Regions from separate parts of the Cobetia sp. 14N.309.X.WAT.E.A4 genome, predicted to be linked through region 2. Evidence: riboswitches for the same ligand, from Rfam matches in the RefSeq annotation. Region 2 holds a riboswitch; the other holds the start of a gene.
What was found. A riboswitch is a leader RNA that binds a small molecule or an ion and turns the genes downstream of it on or off. The one in region 2 is predicted to bind thiamine pyrophosphate.

Region 1 (3,404 bases), on a different contig from region 2:
GTAGAGCCGACGATGGCCCCGACCAGCAGGCCTTCGATCAGGGTGAGGTCAAACAGCCACATGGCCAGCAGCCCCACCAGCCCGCTGGTCATGAAGACCCCGACGGTCGCCAGCACCAATGCCGGCTTGAGACCCGCGCGGAAGGTCGAGAGACGGGTGCGCAGACCGCCATCGAGCAGAATGAGTGCCAACGCCAGATTGCCGATCAGGTACGCGGTAGAGGCATCATCGAACTGGATGCCGAGCACGCCATCCTCCCCCGCCAGCATGCCGAGTCCCAGGAACAGCAACAGCAGGGGCATGCCGAGACGAGCCGAGACCCGACTTGCCAGCACGCTCAAGGCGATGAGCATGCCCGCCAGCAAGAAGTAATAGTTCAGATTCTCTACCACGTGTGCTCCCCCGCCATTCCCGGCACCAAGTCTCGAATCACGTCTGCGACGGCCCAGAGACAGTATTCCATGTCAGCGACGAGGCTGCAGAGAAATTTCTCAAATATTCATGGACTTGCGATCAACATGTCAGGCTTCTCGGCGACACCCAGGCCGGGGCTGCCGCCAGCTCGGCGTAGCGGGTCGGACCGAAGGCTTCCATCGCCCACAACAGGGCTCGGCACAGCTCACGCTGACCGTCGATATCGACCATGCGCCCATGACGCGAATAACCGGCGAGGAAGGCCTCACGCTGACTCGGCGTCTCCAGCAACAACTCGATCAGTGCCCAGTCGAACTCGATCGGGGCCCACACCAGTGCCTCCCAGTCGCTCCATACCCAGCCGGTGGCGGCGCACAGATATTGGTCCGCGCGCAGGTCCGGCAGACTCCAGACGGCGCGAGCGGGATGCGAGAAGGTGCGTGATGGCAGGTCCCCCAGCTCGTGTGACAGGGGATGGCGCGCGAGAAAACGCGTCACGCGGGCATTCCAATGCAGCAACGGCATGGGCTGGGCAAGGGGCTGGCCAAAGCCGGACACGGTGTCCTGATGCAGCCGCCCGACCTGATCTCCCAGCAACTCACAGAAGGTGTCACTGAGATCACTGGGCTGACCGCTGGACCACGGCAGATGCCAGACGGGCGCGCCATCGAGACGCCCCAGATAGGTCAGCGGCAGCGGAGGGATGGGCAAACGCGCCGGCAGCGCGCCCGCCAGCCGTGTCAGGGCCTCAGGTTGCGCCCAGCGATCGGCGCCGAAGACACCGCGCATCGCTCGCCAGAAGGGGTCGTGATCCGGGCCGGTCCGCGCCAGCTTGATCAGGCCGGGGGTGCCGCCACGCTGTCGCCACAACCAGTTGGCACTATCCGGCCAGGCAAGTGCCAGCGGCTCCAGCGCATGCCCCAGATAGGTGGAAAGACGGCGAGTCAGCGCATCCTCCGGCCAGCCATTGGGCACGGATGTCGCGTCTGGCATCACGGGTCGCCGCGGTGGCACGGGATAACCGCTGGAGCAGGTCGAGAGATCCGGGGTATCAGGCATGTTGATCTCCTTGAGGCTGCGATACCTCGATAGCATACCCAACACCGGGCCATGCAGCATAGCCACACGACAGCCACCCCGACGATGGCAGGGATGCAACCGGCGGGCAGGTGACGGTACACTGTCGGCCTGGATGGGGGTGCCCGAAAGTGGGCTGAGAGCCGATGCGTCACGTCGCATGGCAACCCCTGGAACCTGATCCGGTTGATACCGGCGGAGGGAATTCCGGTCACCTGCCCAAGCGTCAGGCGCCCTGCGTGCTTCCTCCCCTCGGCATGCCGCCTGACCACGGATGACACTGTGTCGCTGGGACTCTCCCTCAACAACGCCCGCATCGATTACGCCAGCCATACGCTGTTTCGTGATCTGTCGGCGCGTCTGGATGCCGGAAGCTGGACGGCCCTGCTGGGCCGCTCGGGCTGTGGCAAGAGCTCACTGCTGCGCCTGCTGGCCGGCCTCGAGATGCCCGACCATCACACGCTGGAACTCACCACCGATGATGGCAAGCCACTGGCGGGTCGCGTCGCCTGGATGGCGCAGCAGGACCTGCTGCTGCCCTGGCGCCGGGTGCTGGACAACCTGTGTCTGGGAGATGATCTCCATCGTCGCCCTCGCGATACCGAGCGGGCTCGCGAACTGCTGGCAGCGGTGGGTCTGGAGGGGCGCGAGCAGGCCTGGCCAGACGCCCTCTCCGGCGGGCAACGCCAACGCGTCGCATTGGCGCGAACGCTCTACCAGCAGGCTCCGGTGGTGATGATGGATGAGCCCTTCTCCGCAGTGGACGCCATCACGCGACTCGAACTGCATGATCTCGCCAGCCGGCTGCTGGACGGACGCACCGTGCTGATGGTCACGCATGACCCGCTCGAGGCGCTGCGCCTGGCCGACCAACTGCTGGTGCTGCGTCCGGGCCGCGACAGCCAGCAGGGGGCAGTGCTCGACCGCTTGCCGGGGCTCTCGCCGCCTCGCCCGGTGCCGCTGGACCTGCCCGCCCTGCAGCAGGCCCAGTCCGAATTGATCACACGCCTGCGCGACGGCGAGGAGACGCCATGAAACGCCTGCATGCCCTGCGTCATCTCGCCATCAGCGCCGCCGTCCTGCTGGGACTCTGGCAACTGGTGATCATCACCACGGCCGTGCCGCCCTACATCCTGCCAGCGCCACTGGCAGTCGCGGAGGTGCTGGTCCGTCAGGCCCCGATGCTGGCACACCACGCCGGCATCACCTTCGCCGAGATTCTTGGCGGGCTGGTACTGGGGGTCCTTCTCGGGCTGAGCACCGCGCTGGCACTGGCGTTCATCCCCCGTCTGCGGCGCACCCTGCTGCCATTGCTGCTGATCAGCCAGGTGATTCCGCTGTTCGCGATCGCCCCACTGCTGGTGCTGTGGCTGGGCTATGACATGCTCTCCAAGGTCGTGATGGCCACGCTGATCATCTATTTCCCCGTGGCCTCCACCGGCTACGACGGCCTGCGCCAGACCCCTCAGGGATGGCTGGATCTCGCCCACACCCTGGGCGCCAGCCCGTGGCGACTGCTGCTGCATGTCCAACTGCCCGCCGCGCTGCCGGCATTGGCCTCCGGCGTGCGCATGGCAGCGACAGCCGCTCCCATCGGGGCCGTCATCGGTGAGTGGGCCGGCGCAAGTCAGGGCCTCGGCTATCTGATGCTCAATGCCAATGCCCGGATGGAAATCGACCTGATGTTCGCCGCTCTGCTGGTGCTGGTCGCCTTTTCGCTGCTGCTGTATTTCACGCTGGATGCCCTGCTGCGTCGCCTGATGCCCTGGCATCGGGATCGCCTGACCCGTTTGAACTGAGCGCTTCCGGCTGTCAGGCGATGCCCTGACGGCCTCACATTCTCGACACCACAAGGAATACCGCCATGCCATTCTCGCCATCGGCGATCCGCCGTTCCGGCAAGCTGTCCTGCC
Region 2 (3,404 bases):
TGCTTGTCCATGTTCTCCTTGATCAGGTGCATCGGCACGTGACCCGGACCTTCGATCATGACCTGGACATCGTGCTGCCAGGCGATCTTCGTCAGCTCGCCGAGCGTCTCGAGTTCGCCGAACTGGGCGGCGTCATTGGCATCGGCCACCGAGCCCGGGCGCAGGCCATCGCCCAGTGACAGGCTGATGTCGTAGGCCTTGCAGATCTCGCAGATGTCCTCGAAGTGGCGATAGAGGAAGCTTTCCTCGTGATGCGCCAGACACCACTTGGCCATGATGGAGCCACCGCGCGAGACAATGCCGGTCACGCGGCTGGCGGTCAGCGGCACATAGCGCAGCAGGACGCCGGCGTGGATGGTGAAGTAGTCGACGCCTTGCTCGGCCTGCTCGATCAGCGTGTCGCGGAAGATCTCCCAATCAAGATTCTCGGCCACGCCATCGACCTTCTCCAGCGCCTGATAGATCGGCACCGTGCCGATGGGCACGGGAGAGTTGCGCAGAATCCATTCACGGGTCTCGTGGATGTTGGCGCCGGTCGAGAGATCCATCACGGTGTCGGAGCCCCAGCGGATCGCCCAGGTCATCTTGTCGACCTCTTCCTCGATGGAGGAGGTGACCGCCGAGTTGCCCAGGTTGCCGTTGACCTTCACCAGGAAGTTGCGGCCGATGATCATCGGCTCGCTTTCCGGGTGATTGATGTTGGCGGGAATGATGGCGCGGCCACGCGCGACTTCCTCACGCACGAATTCGGCGGTGATCTCGTCGGGCAGGTTGGCGCCGAAGCTGTGGCCCGGGTGCTGGTGGCCCAGAATGCTCTCGACGGAGTCGCTGCCCTGATATTCCTCACGCAGCGCGATACGACGCTGATTCTCGCGAATCGCGATGTACTCCATCTCCGGCGTGATGATGCCCTGGCGCGCATAGTGCAGCTGGGTGACATTCTTGCCCGGCAGGGCACGACGCGGGCGGTGGTCCAGCTCGAAACGCAGGGACGACAGGCGCAGGTCGGCCTGGCGCACGCGACCATATTCGCTGCTCAGCTGATTGAGCTGTTCGGTATCGCCGCGCTCCTCGATCCACTTCTCGCGCAGTGGCGCCAGCCCGCGACGAATGTCGATCTCGACCGCCGGGTCGGTGTAGGGGCCGGAGGTGTCGTAGACGACGATCGGCGGATTCTCTTCCAGACCGCTGGAGGTCTGGGTCGGCGAGCAGCCGATCTCGCGCATGGGCACGCGGATGTCCGGGCGAGAGCCTTCGATATAGATCTTGCGCGAGCCGCTCAGCGGCGCGATGGCGGCGGCGTCGACGCGGGCTTCGCTGGCGAGATGGCGACTGCCATCCTTGCGACCGGCACGTGCGCGCGCCTTCGGCGCAGCTTCAGGCTGGGGGGCGAGCGACGGTTCTGCGGCGTTGGTGGCTTGCGGATCTTGAGTCGTGGGGGTAGTGCTCATGCAGGTCTCCTCAAAGGGCGACGTCACGGCAGACGTCATCATGGGAAGACCGTGCGCAGGGAGAGGATGGCCATCGCCGACTCCTTGCCAACAGGTGGCCCGGGAGCGAGGCGGCCGCGGGCAGCGGCTGACCATCAGCTTGATTCCTACGCCGGTCCTAACCGGTTCAGGTTCCACGGGACCCCTTGCTGGCAGCCTCGCCCATTTGGCGGCGAGGTGATGCATGCAGGATCTCAGCCGGTTCCACCGGCACCCCGTCAAGCGTGCTCAGAGTTCAATGCGGGCATGACCTGTGCTGAGCGTTGTGCTGGCCCAGGTCATCGTGCTCGCATTCAGGCTCTGATGGCCTGTGGTGTGTCTGGATGATTGGCGAGAGGACCACGTCCCCAAGCCCATGGAAATCGATGAATCTTCCGTTCGCGCTGGTGCGGCCTGTCAGGCGACGGCCTGCCACGGATCAGTCGCGATCAAGCCCCATCTGCCAGAAGTCGATCTCGAGACGTGTCGCATCGCGGAAGACATCCACCAGTTCGCCCAGCCGGCGCTCCGAGACCTCCGAGAGCCGAGCGTCCAGCCATTCACGTTCGGCGTCCACCGCTTCCTTGAACTCATCGCTGGAGTACATCGCGATCCAGTCCGCGTACGGATTGTCCTCGATCTCGGTGGTGTCCTGATCCAGCAGCCACTCGGCGATCTCGCCGTAGCCGATCAGGCAGGGCGCGAGCGCCACGTGAAGATCGAGAAGATCGCCGCGCTGGCCGCAATCCAGTACGTAACGGGTATAGGCCAGGGTGGCGCGGGATTCCGGCAGCTCACTCAGGTCATCCTCGCTGATGCCCCACTCGCTGCAGTAGCCGATATGCAGGTCGAGCTCGGTATTGAGAATGGTGTCGAGACTGGCCGTGGCCTGACGCAGCTCCGCGAGGGTGCGGCTCTTGTAGGCGGCAAGCGCCCAGGCGCGCGCGAAGTGGATCAGGAACAGGTAGTCCTGCTGCAGGTAATGGCGGAAGGACTCCTCTGGCAGACGACCTTCCCCGAGCTGGCGAACGAAGTCATGCTCGAGATAGTCGCGCCATTCCTCGGCGCAGGCACTGGTCAGGTCTGAAAAGCTGGGCATCGACGCATCCCTCGGTGAGCGTGCTGCCAATCCGTGATGGAGTGGCAAAGGTCTGGCTCGAGCGTGGTCAGGTCCGGCAATCTGCAGGGAAAAAGCGGGGGAGGTGCGGCGTTCACCTGGAAGAGGTGAAGATGGTGTGCGGCAACACTTCGCGCTTGATCCCTACGCCGGTACTAACCGGATCAGGTTCGGCGGGATCGTCATTCACGCACCTCGATGCAAGGCCTCGAACAGTGCGAATGACATCTCAGCCGGTCTTACCGGCACCCCGTCAAGCTGTGACTCAGACGTCACGATATCTCGAGTGTAACAGTCCTGCGGTGCAGGAAAAGCCTCTGCCGCCCTAAAACCCATGCGACTTTGGGAGGCCTTCTGCGATGCTGAAAGGGCTTCCTGCGATGCGGGAAGCGTGTCATGCGCTGCAGGAAAGATGTCATGCAGGCTGACAGGAGGAGAGGTTCGCCATCAGGGCTGGGAAGTGTCGCCTCAGGCGCACCAGATCGTGAGGCTCATCGACATCCCAGCTGACAGGCAGGCAACCGACGCTTCTGCCTGCCTGAGCCAGCAGTGCAAGAGTCTCCCGGCTCACGTCGGCATGGCTCCAGTGATCCAGCTGGAAGGCCGCCGGGCAGGCTGCTTTCAGGCCAATCAATCCGTATCCCCCGTCTTCGCTGGGCTGCAGCACCGCCTCATGGTCATGCAGGCACCGCGCCGCCTCGCGCAGACGTTGACTGTCCAATGCGGGCAGGTCAGAGCCCATCAGCAGCACGGGGCCTGCGGGCAGGTGGCGCAGCATGGCCTGATGCATGCGCTCCCCAAGCCCACCCTGTGGCTGT

Region 1: it holds a riboswitch for thiamine pyrophosphate, as region 2 does, so the genes downstream of both, OW493_RS02690 (ABC transporter ATP-binding protein) here and thiC (phosphomethylpyrimidine synthase ThiC) in region 2, are expected to answer to the same signal.

What each region holds. Positions count from the first base shown of each region.
Region 1 is NZ_JAPNXT010000001.1:619,346-622,749, reverse strand. It holds gene OW493_RS02700 (potassium/proton antiporter) at 1-392, opposite strand, end outside; gene OW493_RS02695 (hypothetical protein) at 514-1,473, opposite strand; TPP riboswitch at 1,599-1,712, shown strand; gene OW493_RS02690 (ABC transporter ATP-binding protein) at 1,774-2,526, shown strand; gene OW493_RS02685 (ABC transporter permease) at 2,523-3,290, shown strand; gene OW493_RS02680 (ABC transporter substrate-binding protein) at 3,356-3,404, shown strand, end outside.
Region 2 is NZ_JAPNXT010000006.1:82,868-86,271, reverse strand. It holds gene thiC (phosphomethylpyrimidine synthase ThiC) at 1-1,451, opposite strand, end outside; TPP riboswitch at 1,578-1,718, opposite strand; gene tenA (thiaminase II) at 1,909-2,568, opposite strand; TPP riboswitch at 2,711-2,849, opposite strand; gene OW493_RS09960 (TIGR04282 family arsenosugar biosynthesis glycosyltransferase) at 3,002-3,404, opposite strand, start outside.